4 regions of the Micromonospora nigra genome follow, and region 2 is predicted to be linked to each of the others. Evidence: riboswitches for the same ligand, from Rfam matches in the RefSeq annotation. Region 2 holds a riboswitch; each other region holds the start of a gene.
The links. A riboswitch is a leader RNA that binds a small molecule or an ion and turns the genes downstream of it on or off. The one in region 2 is predicted to bind cyclic di-AMP.
Positions count from the first base shown of each region.

Region 1: another riboswitch for cyclic di-AMP. It lies ahead of GA0070616_RS14975 (coiled-coil domain-containing protein); the one in region 2 lies ahead of GA0070616_RS05600 (coiled-coil domain-containing protein).
Region 3: another riboswitch for cyclic di-AMP. It lies ahead of GA0070616_RS13060 (C40 family peptidase); the one in region 2 lies ahead of GA0070616_RS05600 (coiled-coil domain-containing protein).
Region 4: another riboswitch for cyclic di-AMP. It lies ahead of GA0070616_RS22105 (C39 family peptidase); the one in region 2 lies ahead of GA0070616_RS05600 (coiled-coil domain-containing protein).

Region 1 covers NZ_FMHT01000003.1:3,478,619-3,483,535, reverse strand. Annotated here, with positions in the region: gene GA0070616_RS14990 (DUF305 domain-containing protein) at 1-43, opposite strand, end outside; gene GA0070616_RS14985 (hypothetical protein) at 120-638, opposite strand; gene GA0070616_RS14980 (YibE/F family protein) at 1,104-2,450, shown strand; cyclic di-AMP (ydaO/yuaA leader) riboswitch at 2,617-2,747, shown strand; gene GA0070616_RS14975 (coiled-coil domain-containing protein) at 2,752-3,765, shown strand; gene GA0070616_RS14970 (carbonic anhydrase) at 3,839-4,543, opposite strand; gene GA0070616_RS14965 (helix-turn-helix transcriptional regulator) at 4,755-4,917, shown strand, end outside.
Region 2 covers NZ_FMHT01000003.1:1,402,794-1,407,710, forward strand. Annotated here, with positions in the region: gene GA0070616_RS05590 (HelD family protein) at 1-1,335, shown strand, start outside; gene GA0070616_RS05595 (cation diffusion facilitator family transporter) at 1,408-2,325, shown strand; cyclic di-AMP (ydaO/yuaA leader) riboswitch at 2,479-2,610, shown strand; gene GA0070616_RS05600 (coiled-coil domain-containing protein) at 2,615-3,715, shown strand; gene GA0070616_RS05605 (1-phosphofructokinase family hexose kinase) at 3,821-4,834, shown strand; gene surE (5'/3'-nucleotidase SurE) at 4,831-4,917, shown strand, end outside.
Region 3 covers NZ_FMHT01000003.1:3,082,189-3,087,105, reverse strand. Annotated here, with positions in the region: gene GA0070616_RS13075 (zinc metalloprotease) at 1-600, shown strand, start outside; gene GA0070616_RS13070 (pyridoxamine 5'-phosphate oxidase family protein) at 670-1,203, opposite strand; gene dcd (dCTP deaminase) at 1,282-1,860, shown strand; gene GA0070616_RS13060 (C40 family peptidase) at 1,949-2,989, opposite strand; cyclic di-AMP (ydaO/yuaA leader) riboswitch at 3,002-3,139, opposite strand; gene GA0070616_RS13055 (C40 family peptidase) at 3,311-4,324, opposite strand; gene GA0070616_RS13050 ((Fe-S)-binding protein) at 4,574-4,917, opposite strand, start outside.
Region 4 covers NZ_FMHT01000003.1:5,034,988-5,039,904, forward strand. Annotated here, with positions in the region: gene GA0070616_RS22090 (acyltransferase family protein) at 1-739, shown strand, start outside; gene GA0070616_RS22095 (hypothetical protein) at 833-1,306, shown strand; gene GA0070616_RS22100 (hypothetical protein) at 1,513-2,265, shown strand; cyclic di-AMP (ydaO/yuaA leader) riboswitch at 2,551-2,691, shown strand; gene GA0070616_RS22105 (C39 family peptidase) at 2,916-3,776, shown strand; gene GA0070616_RS22110 (CDP-glycerol glycerophosphotransferase family protein) at 3,971-4,917, opposite strand, start outside.

The sequences.
Region 1 (4,917 bases), 2.1 Mb from region 2:
CCGCGCCGGCCAGCAGGGCGCGGCGCACGGTGGTACGGATCATCGTGGACTGCCTTCCGGGTATCGGAACATGGGTAGGACGAGGGGACGCGGACCGGGTGGATCCGCGTCGGGGCGTCCTATCTACGCAGCACCGACACCGTGGCGATGCGGAGGCCCACCGGGCTGGGCGGCGCGCGGGGCACCGGGCCGACCCGGCCGCGGCGGCCGGTGGACACGGCGGCGGGTGACCGGCGGGCCGTGATCAGCACAGCGAGCAGCAGCGGCACCGCCAGCGCACCCAGCACCGCCAGGCAGGCCCCCCAGCCGGGCAGGTCGCCGTTCCCGTCGCCCCCGCCGGCCGGGGAGGCCGCCTCGGGGTGTCCGGCGCGCGTGCCGCCGGTCCCGAGGTCCGTCCCCGCGCCGCGGTCGTGGATGGCGGGGTGGGGCCGGTCCGCCGTGGCGGGGGCCACCGAGGGCGGCGTCAGGTCACCGACGGCCGCCGGGATCGCGGCGGCGTGCGCCACGGAATGCTTGTGGTGGTCGCTCGCCGCGGCGTGCGCGTCGTGGCCGATGGTGTGCATCGCGGTGAGGCCGACGAGGGTGCCGGCCAGCAGCAGTGGTCGAACCCACCGCTGCGCCGCCGCCATCGTCCACACCCGATAACGGTAACCGGCGGACCGGCCCCACCAGCGCAGGGGCGACGGTTCGTCACCGAACGTACCCGGCCGGTGACGCCGGACCAGTGCGACCCTGGACGGCTCGGCCGCCGCCGAGGCGGAGACCGGCGGGGTACGCGCCACCGGTGAGTGGACCAGCCGGCCGACGGGCCCCGGCGCGTCGCCACCGCGTGCCTCGCCACCTGCGGTCCGATAGCGGGGTGGCTACCATTCGCAGCGATGGCCCGCCGAGACCACACCAGTGCGGCCCGCGTACGCCGCCGGCCCCCCAGCCCGCCGACGGCCGTCGGCGGCGGCTCCCGGCCACCCCCTCCCGTCGCGGCGCGTGGTCACATCGTCACGGCCGGAGAGTCCCGGTCGGCCGCCACGGCCCCGTTCCGGTCGTGCTGAACCGGAACGGCCCGCCGACACGTACTCCGCTCTGAACTCGTTGGGAGACACCGCATGGGCGCCGACCACAGCCGTCACGCCCCGCCGACCCCGCCCGGGGTGCGGCGGGTACTCGTCGCGACGGTGCTCCCCCTCGTTGTCGCCACCCTGGTCGCCGCCCTGGTGCTGTGGCCCCGCGACGCCCCCCGACCCGACCCGGGGCAGGACGCGCCACGCCACCACGGCACGGTCACCCGGGTGGTCACCGAGCCCTGCCCGCCGACCCCGGAGTCCCCGGAGGGCACCCCGGCGGGCAGCCAGGGGCCGTGCGGCACGGTCACGGTGCGGGTGGACGACGGCCCCGACGCCGGACAGCAGGTCGAGACATCGATCCCGACCGGGCCCGGCGCTCCCCGGGTCGAGGTGGGCGACGAGATCGTCCTGGTCACGCTGACCGATCCGGCCGACCCGACGGTGAGCAGCTACCACATCGCCGCACACCAGCGCGGCACCCCGCTGATCTGGCTCGGGGTGCTGTTCGCCGCCGCGATCGTGGCCTTCGGGCGGTGGCGCGGCCTGGCCGCACTGGCCGGACTGGCGGCCAGCTTCGCCATCCTGCTCACCTTCGTGCTGCCCGCGATCAGCGCCGGCCAGTCGCCGCTGCTGGTCGCCGTCGTCGGCGCCGCACTGATCATGTTCGTGGTGCTCTACCTGACCCACGGCGTGTCGGGGCAGACCTCCGTGGCGGTACTGGGGACACTGGCGAGCCTGGTGCTGACCGGGCTGCTCGGCCTCGCCGCCACGGCGGCCACCCACCTCACCGGGTTCGGCACCGAGGACGCCACGACGCTGTCCTTCTTCCAGGCCGACGTCGACCTGCACGGCCTGCTGCTGGCCGGCATCATCATCGGCTCGCTGGGCGTGCTCGACGACGTCACGGTGACCCAGGCCGCCACGGTGAGCGAACTGGCCCACGCCAACCCCGGCTACTCCCGGCGCCAGCTCTACCAGGCCGCGACGCGGGTCGGGCGGGCCCACGTCGCCTCGGTGGTCAACACCATCGTGCTGGCGTACGCGGGCGCCTCGCTGCCGCTGCTGCTCCTGCTCACCGCGGACTCCCGCGCGGTGGGCCAGATCCTGACCAGCGAGTTCCTGGCGCAGGAGATCGTACGCAGCACCGTGGCGACGCTCGGGCTGATCGCCGCCGTTCCCCTGACGACGGCCCTGGCCGCCGTGGTCACCCGGGCGGGCCGGGACCGGGCCGCCACCGACGAGGCACCGCCCTCTCCCGAGGTTCCCCGGCCGGGCACGGGCCGGGCCGAGGCGCTGCGGGCGCTCAGCGCCCCACGCGGCACCCCCACGTCCACCGCCACCCGATCCGGGTGGCCCGATCCGGACAGGAGCACGGACACCGCATGGTGACACTCCTCAGCGTGACCGTCCCGACGGGTGAGGCTGATAACCACGTCACTGGTCACCCACCGCGATTACGAAATGACGCATTTAGTCGGCATCGGGACGTAGATCCCTCGGGGGACCGTCCGGTAACCTCGCTGCCGGTCACCGCCGAAGGCGCACTCCGGCGCCTGCGGTGCCACCGCCCAATCGCCGCGAGGCGAGCCGGGGAACCAGGTACGTGGGGTGAATCCGCGCCAGCGGTAGGGGCCGCTTCCGTCCCGAACCCGTCAGCTAACCCGGTCGGCGGTCGATGGAAGGGATCACAGTGACGGCACCCCTACGCCGCTGGTTGACGCCTGTGGTGGCCGTGTTCGCCGCCTTCGCCGTCTTCGCCGGCCCTCTCCCGGCGTCGGCCGAGCCCACCCCTCCCAAGCCCCAGCAGCACGACGACGACCCGCCGATGCTCAACGAGCTGATCGAGGCGACGAACCGGGACTTCAGCAAGGCCAAGAGCAGGCTGGAGAAGTCCAAGAAGCGCCAGCTGGAGTTCGCCCTGGAGGTGAGCCGCGCGCAGGCCGACCTGGACGCGCTGGCCCCGCAGGTGAGGGAGATCGCCGCGCAGTCGTACCGGACGGGCCGGGTCGGCGCGGTGGCCATGCTGCTGCAGAGCACCGCCCCCGACTCGTTCGTCGAGCGGGCCTCCGCCCTCGACGAGCTGAACCTGGTCAACGCCAAGCGGCTGGCGCGGGTCAACGAGGCCAGGAACCGGGCGGAGCAGGCCAAGCTGGCCCTCGACGCCGAGGTTCGCGAGCAGCAGAAGCTGACCAACGAGATCGCCCGCAAGAAGCGCGACGCGGAGAAGTCACTGAATCTGGTGGGTGGCTACAGCGTCACGGGCGGCAAGGTCGACGCCACCTCGCCGGTCGCCGCCGTCGCACCGGGGCGCAGCGCGGACGGCGACTGGCGGGCCGAGTCGTGCAGCAAGAACGACCCCACCACCTCGGGCTGCATCACCCCGCGCACCCTGCACATGTACAACGAGGTGCGGAAGGCCGGTTTCAAGCGGTTCGTCGGCTGCTACCGCCCCGGTGGCCCGTGGGAGCACCCGAAGGGCCGGGCCTGCGACTGGTCGTTGCAGAACAGCGGCTTCCGGCCCTGGTACAACGACGACACCCGGATCTACGGCAACAACCTGGCGGCCTTCCTGGTGCGCAACGCCGACCGGCTGGGCGTCTACTACGTGATCTGGAACCGGCAGATCTGGTTCCCGGCGACCGGCTGGTCGTCGTACAGCGGGCCGTCGAACCACACCGACCACGTGCACGTGTCACTGCTCTGAGCACGGCGCGCAGACCCGGCGAGGGCCGCCCCACCGACCGGTGGGGCGGCCCTCGATCCGTGTCGGGGTCGGCTCAGGCGACCGCGCCGGCCGGCTCGACCGCGAGGTCGACCGGTTCGCCCGCGACGGCGCGTACCTCGCCGGCCGCCAGCCGGTACGACATGCCGACCACGGCGCAACGGCCGGCGGTCACCTCGGCGGCGAGCACGGCGGACGCGCCCAGCATCGCCTCGACGGTCTGCGCGATGTGGATGTCGACGATCCCGTCCAGGTCCGTCACGCCCTGCGCCTGCGCCCGGTGCAGGCTGGGCACCACGGCGTCGACGACGGCCCGCAGGTGGCCGGCCGGGGTCGTGCCGGTGGTGAGCGCCGCTCGGGCCGCCTGGACGGCACCGCACGAGTCGTGACCGAGCACCACCACCAATGGCGTTCCCAGGACGGTCACGGCGTACTCGACGCTGCCCAGCACCTCGGGGCCGATGGTGTGACCCGCGGTACGGACGACGAACAGGTCGCCGAGCCCCCGGTCGAAGATGATCTCGGCGGCCAGCCGGGAGTCCGAGCAGCCGACGATCACCGCGAAGGGGTGCTGCCCGTCGGCGACGGCCGTGCGGTGGACGGCGTCCTGGTTGGGGTGGCGAGGGGTGCCCGTGACGAACCGGCGGTTACCGGCCCGCAGTTCGGCCAGCGCACGACTCGGTGTGGTCGGGGCGTCGGACGCCCCGACGGACTCGCGTTCGGGTCCGGGCTGCGTGCCCGGCGATCCGGGTAGGTCCATCCGGCTCACCTCGTCTGTCGACGTGACCTGTCAGTCCCGGCCGACGCTGGACGCGGGCTGTCCCCACAGTCACACGCACGGTGAGGCACGTCAAGAGATACGTGATACGCACTTCATATGTTTCCGGATCGTTGCCCGTCGGCTCGGCGGCTGCCCCGTTCGGGCGGGATGCGGCAGGAAAAAGCCGAAGCACGGGCCATACGATGACGACATGGCGACCAACGACGAAAACGGCCGCACCCGGAACTGGACGTTCCTCACCAACCACGCACACGTCCTGCTCGCCATCGCCCGCAACCCCACCGCGCGGTTGCGGGACGTCGCAGACGAGGTGGGCGTCACCGAGCGCGCCGCCCAGGCGATCGTGGCCGACC
Region 2 (4,917 bases):
TCGCTGGGCAGCCTCTTCCCCGGGTTCACCGCCACCCGCACCGATCCGCCCGAGGTGGCGGCGGTCAAGGGATCGCTGCGGATGCGGCGGGTGCTGGAGCGCGCCACCCGCGACGCGGTGCCGGACGGCCCGGGCGAGCTGCGGCTGCTCTACCGGGGGCAGCTGCTGCGGCTGGAGCGGGCCGAGCTGGACGCGATCCGGGACCGGGCGTTGCCGCGCGGGGCGCGCCGCAACGAGGTGCGCCGGGCGGGTTTCGACGGGGTGCTGGCCGCGTTGTACGCCCAGGCCCGCCGGTTGGCGGTTCCCCGGCTGCCCGAGCAGCGCGCCTTCGAGGACGAGCTGATCGACCGGGCGGACTTCCGGGACTTCCTCAGGGCGTGGTGGCCCCGGCTGCACCCCCGCCATGTGCTGGGCTGGCTGGCCCGCCCGGATCGGCTGCGCCGGTACGCGGGCGGGATCCTGTCCGGCGCGGAGATCCGGCTGGTGCAGCAGGCGTACGGACGGTTGGCCGTCGACGGGCTCACGGTCGCCGACGTGGCGCTGCTCGACGAGCTGGACGCGCTGCTCGGCCAGCCGGTGCGGCCGGCGAGGCCGAAGCGGGATCCGTTCCGGCTGGCCGGCGGCGTCCGCGAGTTGAGCACCTTCGCCGACCGCCAGCGGGCCGCCCGGGAGGCGGCCCGGCAGCGCCCGGAGGACTACCGGGAGTACGCCCACGTGGTGGTGGACGAGTCGCAGGACGTCTCGCCGATGCAGTGGCGGATGATCGGCCGGCGGGGGCGGCTGGCGTCCTGGACGGTGGTGGGCGACCCGGCGCAGACGGCCTGGACGGGCGACCCGGAGGAGCTGACCCGGGCACGGGACCAGGCGTTGGGCCGACGCCGGAGGCACCACTTCACGCTGACCACGAACTACCGGAACTCGGCGGAGATCTTCGCGGTGGCGGCGGCGGAGATCCGTCGCCTCTACCCCGACCTGCCGCTGCCCACGGCCGTGCGGTCGACGGGGATCGAGCCGGTCCGCCTGACGGTCGGGGCCGACGAGTTGTCCACCACGGTGATCGCGGCGGCGAGCGCACTGCTGGCCGAGGTGGAGGGCACGGTCGGGGTGGTCACGCCGGTGCCGCGTCGCGACGAGGTCGCGGCCTGGCTGGGCGCGCTCGGCGGGTCGCGGTTGCAGGTGGTGACCAGCCTGGAGGCCAAGGGCATGGAGTACGACGGGGTCGTGCTGGTGGCCCCGGGAGAGATCCGGGCGGATCCGGGTTCGGGGATCCGGACGCTCTACGTGGCGTTGTCCCGGGCCACCCAGCGGCTCACCACGGTCGACCCGGTCACCTGAACTTCACTTGCATACATAGCGATGTGAGCATAGATTGTGCTCCGATCCCGACAGGTGACGGAGGGTGTCTGCGTGGGCGCGGGTCATGACCATCACCACGGCGCGGTCGCCAACGCCGCGCACCGCCACGCGGGGCGGCTCTGGGCGGCGTTCGCCCTGCTCGCCACGCTGATGGTGGTCGAGGCCGTGGCCGCCCTGCAAACCGGTTCGCTGGCCCTGCTCTCCGACGCCGGCCACATGTTCACCGACGTGCTCGGCATCGGGATGGCCCTGGCCGCCGTCGCCGCCACCCGACGGGCGGCGGCGGATCCGCAACGCACCTTCGGCCTCTACCGGCTGGAGGTGCTCGCCGCGCTGGCCAACGCCGTACTGCTCTCCGGCGTCGCCGTCTACGTGCTGGTCGAGGCGGTCCGCCGGTTCGGCGACCCGGTCGAGGTGCCGGCCGGGCCGATGCTGGTGGTGGCGGTGCTCGGTCTGCTCGCCAACGTGGTCGCCTTCGCCCTGCTGCGCCCGGGGGCCAAGGAGAGCATCAACCTGCGCGGGGCCTACCTGGAGGTGCTGGGCGACCTGCTCGGCTCCCTCGGCGTGATCGCGGCGGCGCTGCTGATCGCCGTCACCGACTGGTGGTGGGCAGACCCCCTGGTGGCCGTCGGGATCGGCCTGTTCATCCTCCCCCGCACCTGGCGGCTCGGCCGGGCGGCGGTGCGCATCCTCGTGCAGGCGGCCCCGGAGCACCTCCAGGTCACGGCGGTGCACGACCGGCTGGCAGCGGTGCCCGGGGTGGCCGAGGTGCACGACCTGCACGTCTGGACGCTCACCTCCGGCATGGAGGTGGCCTCGGCGCACCTCACCATGGCCCCGGACGCCGAGGTCGGGGCGGTGCTGACCGCCGCGCGCACCGCCCTGCGGGAGGACTTCCGCATCGAGCACGCGACGCTGCAGATCGAGCCCGGCGCGTCGCCCGGGGCCTGCGGGACGGTGGAGTGGTAATGAGCACACGAGTGAATGGTGGAGTGTATTGTGCACTCATGCCGGATTTGCCCGTGATAGCCCGCGTACGTACCGTCACAGGTGCTGCACCAGTCACAGGAGCACCGGTACTCTCAGACCCGGCCCCCGCCAGGCGGCACCCAACGGTGCCGGCGGCGGCCGCCGCCTAATCGCCGACGACGGCGAACCGGGGAACCATGTTCCTGGGGTGCATCCGCGCATGCGGTAGGGATCTTCCGTCCCGAACCCGTCAGCTAACCCGGTCGGCGGCTGACGGAAGGACACGTGCATGCCAGTAGTGGCACCAGTCAGACGACGCGCCGCCCGGACGGCGGCCCTGATCGTTGCGACGCTCGCTCTCGGCGTCGCGATCGCCCCGGTGGCTCCGGCCACGGCGGCACCACGCGCCGGGTTCCTCGCGGCCCCGTCCGACCCGGGCGACGAGGGTGGCACCCCCGCCCTGCGGGCCCAGCTCGAGGCCGCGAGCAAGGGCTACCTCGACGCCAAGCGGGCCCTCGACAGCTCCGTCCAACGTCAACGCGAGTTGGCCACCCACCTCACCGCCACCGAGGCGCAGCTCGCCGAACGCAGCACCAAGGTCGGCGAGATCGCGGCCCAGGCGTACCGCTCGGGTGGACTCTCCGCCGCGTCGGCGCTGCTCAAGAGCGACTCCCCCGCCGGCTTCATGGATCGCGCGGCGGCGCTCGACGCGGTGGCCGCCAACGAGGACCGGGCGCTGCGCGAACTCCAGCAGACCCGTGACGAGGCGGTCCGCACCAAGACCGCCCTCGACGGCGAGATCCGCGAGCAGCGCAAACAGGTCGCCGTCATGGCCAGGCGCAAGGAGCAGGCCGAGAAGGCGTTGACCGTGGCCAACCAGAAGGAGAAGGAGAAGGCGGCGGCGGCGGCCAGAGCCGACGACGGCGGCAGCAGGAGCGGCCGGAGCACCTCCACGGCCAAGGCCAAGCCGGCACCCCGCAACTCCGACGGATCGTGGCCGGCCGAGTCGTGCAGCGTGAACGACCCCACGCCGGCCAACGGCTGCATCACCCCCCGCACCCTGCACGCGCTCAACCAGGCCAAGGCGGCCGGGTTCACCCGGTACGTCTCCTGCTACCGGCCGGGCGGCTCCGGCGAGCACCCCAAGGGCCGGGCCTGCGACTTCGCGGCCCAGAAGAACGGGTTCGGCGGGGACGCCACCGGCGGCGACCGCACGTACGGCAACAACCTGGCGGCGTTCTACGTCAACAACGCCAACCGGCTCGCCGTGCTCTACGTGATCTGGTACAGGCAGATCTGGCTGCCCAGCAGCGGCTGGAAGTCGTACAGCGGGGCCAACGGGGACCCGTCGAGCGACCACACCAACCACGTGCACCTGTCGGTGTACTGACCCCCGCACGAGGCCCGGGAGCTGCCGGTGAGGGCTCCCGGGCCTCGTGCGGCGCGTCGGACCCGACGTCCGGCGGAGCGCCGGTCGGTTGGTTACGGTCGGCAGATGGCAGTCGACCAGACCCACCGATCGGAACCGACCGTGGGTGACCACGTCATGGTCTTCGCCCCGACGCCCCGGCTCACCGTCACGGTGGACCAGCCGAGCGACGTGCCCGAACTGCACCTGCACCCGGGCGGGCAGGGCGTGTGGCAGGCCCGGATGATCATGTCGCTCGGGGTCGACGTGGTGCTCTGCACCGCCCTCGGCGGCGAGATCGGGCAGGTCCTGCACCCCCTGCTGGTGAGCGAGGGCGTGGACCTGAAGGTGGTGCTGCGCGACTCCGGCAGCGGCGGGTACGTGCACGACCGGCGCGCGGGCTCCCGCCGCGAGGTCGTGGACGTGCCCGGCCAGCCGCTGAGCCGCCACGAACTGGACGATCTCTACAACCTGGCGCTCGGCGAGGGACTGCGGGCGGCGGTCAGTGTGCTCAGTGGCCCCAACGAGCCCTCCCTCGTGCCGGCGGACCTCTACCGCCGGTTCGCCGCCGACCTCGGCGCCAACGGCAGCCGGGTGGTGGTCGACCTGTGCGGCGAGCACCTCACCGCCGTCCTGGACAGCGGGGTCTTCTTCCTCAAGGTCAGCCACGAGGAGCTGATCGCCGACGGGCGTGCGGCCGGCGACGACGAGGAGCAGCTCACCCGGGCGATGTACGACCTGCACGCCGGCGGCGCGGAGAACGTGGTGGTCAGCCGCGCCGACCGGCCCGCCCTGGCCCTGGTCGACGGTGAGGTCTTCGAGGTGGAGATGCCCCGCCTCCAGGCGGCCGACCACCGGGGCGCGGGCGACTCGATGACCGCCGGGTTCGCCGCCGTGGTGGCCCGGGGCGGCGACGTACACACCGCCGTACGCACCGGGGCGGCGGCCGGCGCGCTGAACGTGACCAGGCACGGGCTGGGCACCGGCCGGCTCGACTCGATCACCGGCCTGGTCGACCGGGTCCGCCTGCTGCCGGCCGGCAGCCGCCCACAAGGGCGGACCACCCCCGACGAACTGGCCGACCGGGTGGCGGGCCGATGACGCTCCGGGTCCTGATCACCAACGACGACGGCATCGGCGCCCCCGGCATCCAGGCACTGGCCCGGGCGGCGGTGGACCGCGGG
Region 3 (4,917 bases), 1.7 Mb from region 2:
ATGGTCAACTCGCAGATCAGGGTGCTCAACGAGTCGTTCAGCGGGGCCACCGGCGGCGCGTCGACCGCGTTCACCTTCTCGCTCCAGCGGATCAACCGGGTGACCAACTCGTCGTGGTACCCGATCAGGCAGGGCTCGTCGGCCGAGCGGCAGATGAAGTCCCAGCTGCGGGTCGGCGGCAAGAACACCCTCAACATCTACCTGGGCGCGCTGAGCAACAACCTGCTCGGCTGGGCAACCTTCCCGCAGACCCGGCTCAACAGCATGGACGGCGTGGTCGTGCTGAGCGAGTCGCTGCCGGGTGGCACCGCCACCAACTACAACCAGGGCGACACCGGCACCCACGAGGTGGGTCACTGGCTGAACCTCTACCACACCTTCCAGGGCGGCTGCGCCGGTTCGGGTGACAGCGTCTCGGACACCCCTGCGGAGGCGTCGCCGGCCAGCGGGTGCCCGACCGGCCGCGACACCTGCTCCGCGCCGGGCCTGGACCCGATCACCAACTTCATGGACTACTCGTACGACACCTGCATGTACCAGTTCACCCCGGGCCAGGCGACCCGGATGATCAACGCGTGGAACGCGTACCGCGCGGCGTGACCCGCCAGCTCTGACCGCGTACCACCGGTGCCGGCTCCCTCGACGGGGCCGGCACCGGCGGGTGCGGGGTCAGGCCGCGCGGACGTGGCGGGCGGCGGACGCGGGCTGTGGCAGGCCGCCGGCCGCCGGGGTCGCCGGGTCGAGCCAGACCTGCACGTGGGGCCGGCCGCCGGGGTCGCCGGGACCACCCGCGACGCCGTGCTCCCGGTGGGCGAGCATCGCCACCTCGACGGTGAACTCGAACAGCCGCCAGTCGGCGCGCGGCTCGGCGCGGGCGATGTCGACCAGCCGGCCGACCCGGGCCCGGTCGGTCACGGGACGCGCCCGACCGGCCACGTACGCCTCGTCGTCGCTCTCCTCCGGCGGGAACGAGTGCAGCGCGTAGCGGCCGTCGCGTTCCAGGTCGCGTCGCTTGGGCGAGTCGATGACGAAGCAGAACAGACCCTCGTCGGTGATCACCGGCGAGACCGGGTGGACGCGCGGCCCACCGTCGGCACGGACGGTGGCCAGGTAGCCGAAACCCGGCCCGTACTGCTGCATGAGAAGGCGGATCCCCTCGGCGAGTCGGGGCTCGTCAGCGGAGAACTCGGACCAGGAAGCCATGCCGACATCCTATCGAACACGTGTACGAAGACCTAGTCCGACACGCAGGTCACGCACACCGCTCGCTATGGTGTTCCGATGCTGCTCTCCGACCGGGACCTGGTCTCCGAGATCAAGGCGGGCACCCTCGCGCTGGAGCCGTTCGAGCCCACCCTGGTGCAGCCGTCCAGCATCGACGTCCGACTGGACCGGCTGTTCCGGGTCTTCAACAACCACCTCTACACGCACATCGACCCGGCGACCCGGCAGGACGACCTGACGTCGGCGATCGAGGTCCCCGAGGGCGAACCGTTCGTGCTGCACCCGGGCGAGTTCGTGCTCGCCTCCACCCTGGAGGTCATCTCGCTCGGCGAGCAGCTCGCCGGGCGGCTGGAAGGCAAGAGCTCGCTGGGCCGGCTCGGCCTGCTCACCCACTCCACGGCCGGCTTCATCGACCCCGGCTTCTCCGGCCACGTGACGCTGGAACTGTCCAACGTGGCCAACCTGCCGATCACCCTCTGGCCGGGCATGAAGATCGGCCAGCTCTGCATCTTCCGGCTCTCCTCGCCCGCCGAACACCCCTACGGCTCGGCGGTCTACGGCTCGCGCTACCAGGGTCAGCGCGGCCCCACGCCGAGCCGCGCCTGGCAGAACTGGCGCGCCTGGCCGACCCGCTGACCCGCCGTCGGCCGACGCACGCCCCGCGAGCGGCCGACCGGCCCGCGCCGTCGGCGGCGCGGGCCTGTCCTCTGGTACGCGGCCGGCGTCAGCCCGGTCGTCCGAAACTGTGGATCGGGCCGTCGTTCAGCTTCTTCATCTTCACCGGCACCCCGGCGCGGGAGGCGTGCACCACCCAGCCCCCGCCCACGTACATGCCGACGTGGTGCAGGTCGGCGTAGTAGAAGACGAGATCGCCCGGTCGCAGCTCGCCGCGCCGGACCGACGCGGTGACCCGTCGCTGCCGCGCGGCGTTGTGCGGCAGCGACACCCCGGCCCTCGCCCAGGCCGCGAGCATCAGCCCCGAGCAGTCGAACGCGTGCGGTCCCTCGGCCCCCCACACGTACGGCTTGCCGATCTGGGCACACGCGAACGACACCGCCGCCCCCGCGGGGCCGCCCGGGTAGGTGGCCGGGCAGGGTGCCGGCCGCAGCGGCCCGCCGCCACCCCTGCCGTACGCGCGCAGCCGCAGTCGCTGCAACCGGTCGATCTCTGCGTTGATCTGCCGCTTGCGTTCCGCCAGCTGCGCCTCGGCGCGGGTGAGCTGGGCGATCACGTCGTCGAGCGGTGCCTTGGCGGCAGCCAGCTCGTCGCGCAGCTCGGCGGCCTGCCGGACGTCGGACTGCTGGTGGTGGGCGTACCGGTCGAGCAGGCCGAGCTGTTCGATCAGCTCGGCGGGTGACCGGCCGCCCAGCAGGGCGTTCACGGCGCTGACGGTCTCACCCTTGTACGCCCGGACGGCGAGCTGCCCGACCCGGTTCATGGCCTCGTCCACCCGCTGCTGGAGCGGGGCGATGCGGGCGGCCAGGTCGTCGGCCTCCCGACGCCGGTCGGCGAGGTCCTGACGGGTCGCGTTGTGTTTCTCGATGACGGGTTCGAGCCGGTTCCAGTCCTCGTCGATCTGGCGCTCGATGTCGGCGACAGTGGGGTCGGCCTGGGCCCCGGTGGCGCCTGCCGTCAGGACGACGGCGACGCCGAGCAGGGCGGCGAGTGCGGTGGTGCAGCGGTACCAGCGTGGGCGCGGCGCAGCCGTCATCGGGCCGGCGATCGCCGGCCGGGTCAACGGTGGCCGCGGGGCATGGTGTGCCACCGGGCTCCGTACTCCTTCTTCCTCAGACCGCCTACCGGGTTAGCTGACGGGTTCGGGCGGGAAGGGGGCGCCCTACCGCAACGGCTGCGGATTCACCCCGGGGAACCTGGGTCCCCGGCTCGCTCGGAAGCGACTCGGCGGTGTCGGACCGTCGCCATCCCGGCCGGATGGTCGGTCACCGGCCCGACGGAGGACCACGTTAGGGACGACCACCGGCGATGCGCAACGGATTCACGCGATGACACTCCGTGCTGATAGCCGACAGAAGCGAAGACCCCCGGACGCTTGACCGGGGGTCTTCGGGCGGCACTGCGTGACGGGTCAGCCGGGTCGGCGAAAACCCGCCAGGGGCATGGTGGTGATGCTGGAGACGTTCACCGGCTTGCCGGCCCGCGCGGCGTGCACCATCTGGTTGTTGCCCAGGTAGAGCCCGACATGGTGCAGGTCGCTGAAGAAGAAGACGAGGTCACCGGGGCGGGCGTCGGCCCGGGAGATGGCCTTGCCCTCGTTCCACTGTGCCCCGGTGAAGTGGGTGAGGTAGATGCCGGCCGCCTTGTAGGCGTACTGGGTCAGGCCGGAGCAGTCGAAGGTGTTCGGGCCGGTGGTGCCGAAGACGTACGGCTTGCCGATCTGCGCGCAGGCCGTCCGGATCGCGATCCTGGCCGCCTCGCTGACCACCCCGTTGATGGTGGGGCAGTTCGTCGTCTTGACCGTGGTCTTCGGCAGCGACGCCTCCAGGCGCTTGACGTCGGCCTCGATCTGCTTGCGCTTCGCGGCCAGCTCCGTCTGCTGCTTGGTCTGGGAAGCGATGAGGGCGTCGAGGCTGCGCTTGCGGTCGTCGTACTTCTGCCGGACGCGCACCACCTCGTCGATCTGCCGGCGCTCCTGCGCCGCCAGGCGGTCGAGCAGCGCCATCTGCTCGCCGAGGGTGTCCGGGTTGGCGTTGAGCAGCAGTGCGCTGATCTCCTGCGAGGGCCCGTTGACGTAGTAGCGGGAGGCGAGGCTGCCCACCCGGTTCATCGCCAGTTCGGCCTCCAGGGCCAGGGGCTCGATCTTCTTCTCCAGGTCGGCCGCCTTCTTGCGGTTGACCCTCAGCTCCGAGCGCACCTTGTTGTACTGCTCGATGGTCGGTTCGAGCTTGCGCCACTCCTTGTCGATCTGCGCCTCGATCTCGTCGACCGTGGGTTCGGCGTGAGCGGGCGCGGCGAGCACGCCAGCGCCGACAGCGACGGCGGCGGCGAGGACGAGCAGCGCACGGGCGGCGCGGCGCAGGCCACCCGGTCGGGTGTTCCGCTTCGGGCCACGACGATGAGGGGGCACGGCTGCCACCGGCATCGACTCCTTTGCAACCGACCGCCGGGCGTCCCGCCGAGAGGTGGAGAGGCGGGACAGACGACCCACACAGCGGTCGGTGCCTCAGAGTAGGGAAGCCGAGAGGTGGAATCAAGACGACCCGAGAGAGCTTCACGTGGGTGCGACGACGCGGGTACCGAGAGTGCCGATCGTCTTCCCGCGTCGAACGCGACGGGCGCGGCAGCGCCCCTGTGGAGGGTGCTGCCGCGCCCGTCGTACGCGCGGAACGACTCAGCCGGCCACCGGCTCCTCGGAGGTGCGGGTCTGGTCGGGCCGGACCGAGCGGAGCAGCACGCTGGCCACGTCGACCACCTCGACCTGCTCGCCGGCGCCCTTGCCGTTCACCCCGTCGTTGAGCATGGTCGAGCAGAACGGGCAACCGACGGCGACCGTCCGCGCCCCGGTGGACATGGCCTCCTCGACCCGGTCCACGTTGATCCGCTTGCCGATCTTCTCCTCCATCCACATGCGGGCGCCGCCGGCACCGCAGCAGAAGGAGCGCTCGCTGTTGCGCGGCATCTCGACGAGGCCGCTGTCGCCCGCGCCGCCGCGACCGTCTCCGCCCTCGCCCGCGA
Region 4 (4,917 bases), 3.6 Mb from region 2:
CGTCGACCCGGTCGCCGCGTTGGAGAACCTCCTGCTGGTGCAGGCCTGGGACCCGCGCCCGGGCTACTTCTACAGCATCAACACGGTCAGCTGGTCGCTGTCCTGTGAGCTGTTCTTCTACCTGTGCCTGCCGCTGGTGCTGCCGGTGCTGCACCGCACCCGCTCCGCGGTGCTGTGGACCGTGGTGGTCGCGGTGCCGCTGGTCATCCTGGCCCTGTGGCCGGGGCAGGTGCTGGTGCCGGAGGAGAGCCGCTGGTGGTTCACCCAGGTCTTCCCGCTGGTGCGCTCCACGGAGTTCTGGATGGGCGTGGCCGCCGCCGAACTGATGCGCCGGGGGCACTGGCGGGGGCCGGGACTGCCACTGGCCGGCGTGATCTTCGTCGGCGTCTGGGTGGTGACGTCCCAGTGGGTCCGGGCCGAGCTGTGGGCGGCGGTGCTGTCGGCGGCGTACCTGCTGGTGATCACCGCGGCGGCGCGGGCCGACGTGCGCGGTGACCGCTCGCCGCTGCGCGCCCGGCCGATGGTCTGGCTGGGCGAGGTGTCGTTCGCGTTCTACCTGGTGCACGTCTTCGTGATCATGACGCTGCTCCGGCTCACCGGCGACTGGGGCACCGGCCTGCCCGGGTGGTGGGGGCCGCTCGCCGTGGTGGGCTTCCTGCTGCTCACCCTCGCCCTGGCGGCGCTGCTGCACCGGTACGTCGAGACGCCGATGATGCGGTTGCTGACCGCACGCCGCTGACCCGCGACCGTCCACGCCGGCCGGTCCACGATCGACACCGCCGACACGCCCGGTGGCGGTGCGCGTTGGCGGTGTCGGCGGTAGCGTTGCCGTGTGCTGCCTGTCGCTCTGCGCGTTCCCCTGTGGTGGGTGACGCGCTGGGCCGTGCGGCTGCTGGCCGGTTTCGCCGTCGCCGCCACCTGCACCCTCGGCATCGGGGTGCTGCCCTCCGGGGCCGCCGGTCATCCCGCCCCGGTCGAGATCCGGCCCCCGGTCGACGGGCCCCTGCCCGCCCTCCGGGAGGCTGCTCCCGGAGGGCTCGACTCGCCCGTCGTGCCGGCGCTTCCGTTCGGCGTCTGCCCGTCCGACGTCTGCCCGTCCGACGTCTGCCCGTCCGACGTCTGCCCGGCCGACTCGCACGACGGGCTGACCGCCGGCCCCGTACCGCCCACCCCCGCCGCGATGCGGCCCGCCGGCGCCGGTGCGGCGCTCGCCGGTCGGGTCGACGCGCCGCCCGCCGGGGCGGGTCCGCCGGTCCCCGGTCCGCGCGCCCCGCCGGTCGGTCTGACCCGACCCCGGGCAGCCTGACCTTCGGGTCGCCTGACCTTCGGGGCGGCCTGACCCCCCGGGCTGCCTGACCCCCGGCCGTCCGACCTCGGTCACCCGCCTCCGGGGCCGCCTGACCGCCGCGTTCCGTCGCACCTCACCCGCACCCACCCGGCCGAGCCCACCGGCGCCGCCGGGCCGGGGGCGTCGCCGTCGTCACCCGCACCACCCGTCCGTGAGGTATCGCCATGGAGACCGTGCTCTACCAGTTCCTGATCGAGGTGCCGCAGGCCGCCGCCATCTGGTCGGCCCTGCTCGTCGTCGCGCTGGGCGTGCTCACCGCCCTGGTCGCCCGCCCCGAAGCCACCACACCGGCCGAGCCGACCGCCGGCGCCGACGAGGCGGCACAGGAGGCCGCAGACCTGCGCCGGTACGCCGGAGAGGTGGCCGTCGCCGCTGCCGGGGCGGCCCGGACCGCCCGTCGACGGCGCGACGCCTGGCGGGCCGCCCAGGAGGACCTGGACCGGGCCTGGCGGGCCTACGACCGGGCGGAGACCGCCGCCCGGCGCCTCGCCGGGACCACCGCGCTGCCCACCCCGAGGACCCCGCACACCCCCGCCGAGTACGCCGCCCGGGAGCGGTGGCTGCACCACGCCGCGATGGCCGCCCACTGGCGCGGGGACCTGTCAGCCAGCCAGCTCAGCGACGTGTTCGGGCGGCGGGCCGGCTGGGACCCGCGCCGGCACCCCGCCGAGCAGGAGGTCGTCCTCGCCCGCGCCGTGCGCGACCACCTGTCGGCGGCGTACCGGAGCGCGGCGGAGCGTGAGCGGGCGGCGTGGCGCGCCGCGGAGGTCGCCGTCGACGCGGCCCGCGCCCTGACCACGGAGGCGTACGCCGCGGCCGTTCGGCTGCGGCCCGCCCCGGTGCCGGCCGTGCGGGTTCCCGGGGCGCAACGCCGTCCCGTTGCGGCGGCCCGCTGGCGGCCGGCCGGGGTGGGCTGACCGACCGGAATCCGGTGAGCCCGGTCACGTGGCGGCGAAACGGATTCCGGGCTCGTTCCGGCACATCGCGCCCGGGGATTGCGCACCCTTTCCGGCGACCGTTCCGGATGTCGCCCTCTGGTGCCGTCACCGGGTCTGGCCCCATCGAGCACCGGCAGTGCGCCAATGTCCGGAAAATTGCCGGCCGGAAAGATGTTTACGCAGCTCAGCAGGGGTTGGCAGGGTCCGAACCCGGCCAGTAGGGTCGGCGCGTCCGGTGCGGTAACCGATCGCAGATGGCGACGCCGCACCGACCCGCTCAATCGTGGAAACACGAACCGGGGACCCACTGCACCACTGGGGTGAATCCGCGAGCCACGGCCGCGGTAGGGCGATCTTCCCGCCCGAATCCGTCAGCTAACCCGGTCGGCGGCTGCGGAAGGAGTTCCAACCCGTGCAGCACCATCACGCCCCCGCATTGTTCCCCCGCCTCCACGGCACCGCGGTGCCCCCACCCGTCGACTCGTCGGCGGGCTGATCCCGGCCACCGCCCCCGCCCGGCACCCCGGGCGAATCCCCGAGTGCACCTGACCGTGCGGACCTCGTCCGCGCGGCGTCCCCGCCTGGCCGGTGACGGCGGCACTCGCCCCGAACCCGTGGAGGAACCCCCTGTGAAGCACCACGTCAAGCGTCAACTCCGTCGGCTCGTCACCGAGCGTCCCCACCAGGTCGTCGCCGGTGCCGCCGCCGCGCTCATGCTGGCCACCGGCACCGGCGCCGCACTGGCGACCGCCGACGAGGCACCGGCCGTCGCAGCCGAGGTACGCGGCGACACCCTCGCCTCCCGCGCCCAGGCCAGCCCCGCCGAGCCGACCGTCCCGGCGGGCAGTGCCACCCCAGCGGCCGAGCCGGGCAGCTCGGCGTCGACGGCCGCGCCGAGCAGCGCCGCGACCACGCCGGCACCGTCGCCGAAGGCCCGCAAGGCCACCGCCGAACCGGACGTCACCCGGAAACCGAAGCCCCCGGCCGCCAAGAGCCTGGACTACGACCACGAGACCCAGAACACGTTCTACAACTGCGGTCCGGCCGCCGTACGGCACGCGCTGAGCGCCGCCGGCATCGCCCGTACCCAGAACGAGCTGGCAGTCCAGCTCGGCACCACCCAGGCCGGCACGAACTCGGCCGAGGACACCACCCGGGTGCTCAACGCCGTCGTCAAGGGCGGCCCGTACCGGACCCGTACGATTCCCGGCGGTGCGGCCACCGCGGAGCAGATGGACCGGCTCCAGGCCGACGTCGTCAAGGCCATCACCGGCGGCCGGGGCGTCGTGGTGAACGTCGCCGGCACCGCCACCGACACCGACGGCGGCTGGCACTCGTTCCCGGGCGGCCACTACGTCGCGGTGATCGGCTACTCCGACGAGGGGCGGCTGGTGAAGATCGCCGACTCGGCGGACCCGGCGGCCCCGTCGTACTGGCTGACCACCATCGACCTGGCGCACTGGGCGGCCACCCGCGGCTACTCCGCCTGACCGCCGAACGACGTCACGGGCGCCGGCTCCGCGAGGGGCCGGCGCCCGCCGTCGTGTCCCGCCCGGTCGCGGCCCCCATCGGGCCGGGACAGCGCGTCAGGTCGCGGGCGCCGCGGGGACAGCGCGTCAGGTCGTGGGCGCCGCGGTGACAACGCGTCAGGTCGCGGGGGCTGCCGGGCCAAGGAGGGACAGCGTCAGGCGGTGGGGGACAGGGGGGCCGCGGGTCGCCCGGCGTCGGCCTGCCCGCGCGGCGCGGGTAGCGTCGAGGGGCCGTCGAGTTCCCGCCGCGCGGCCGACAGGAACGCCTCGGCGTACGACTCGACGGGGAAGTCGCCCAGGTAGCGGCGGCGGGTCTCCCACCGGGCCGGAGCGAGCGGATCGGTGTCCAGCAGGCCGGTCAGCACCCCGTCCACGTCGGCCATGTCGCGGCGCAGCACGTAGCCGGAGCCGGCCAGCGGGAACCGCTCCGTGAACCGGTCGCCGTCGACCCCCATGTCGGTGACCGCGTACGGCTTACCCGAGTAGAGCCAGTCGGAGATGACCCCCGACACGTCCGAGACCAGCGCGTCGGCCCGGTTCACGCACTCGGTCAGGGTCAGCGCGCGGCTCGCCGCCCCGAAGACGTGCGGTCGGCCGGTGCGGGCCCGGTCGGCGGCGAGCAGGTCCGTCAGCCGCGCGAGCTGCCGCGCCGACGTCGGGTTCTGCGTGGTGTACGGGTGCGCGCGCAGGATCACCGTCGCGCCCCGGTCGAGCAGCCGCCGCAGCAGCGTCTCCGCCACCGGCAGGGAGCAGTAGTTCGCGTCGGCGTGGTGCCCCGTCCAGGTCGGCGTGTACAGCACGGTCGGGTTCGCCAGCCCGCGCGCCGGTTCGGGGCGCACCTCGATGGCCTCGACCTGGGGGCGGCCCACCACGACGAACTTCTCCGCCGGGATGTCCACCCCGGCGCGGGCGTACCGCTCGATCGCGGCCTGCCCGGCGACGAAGATCCGGTCGAAGATGGCGGACACCGGGTTCGCGCTGGGGGCCTTGTCGCTGTCACCGTGGTGCAGCTGCACGTGGGTGAGCTGGGTGAAGCGGATGCAGTGACTGTTCTTCGCGCCGTGGTTGACGTAGAACGCGGCCCGCAGGCTCGGCACCAGCG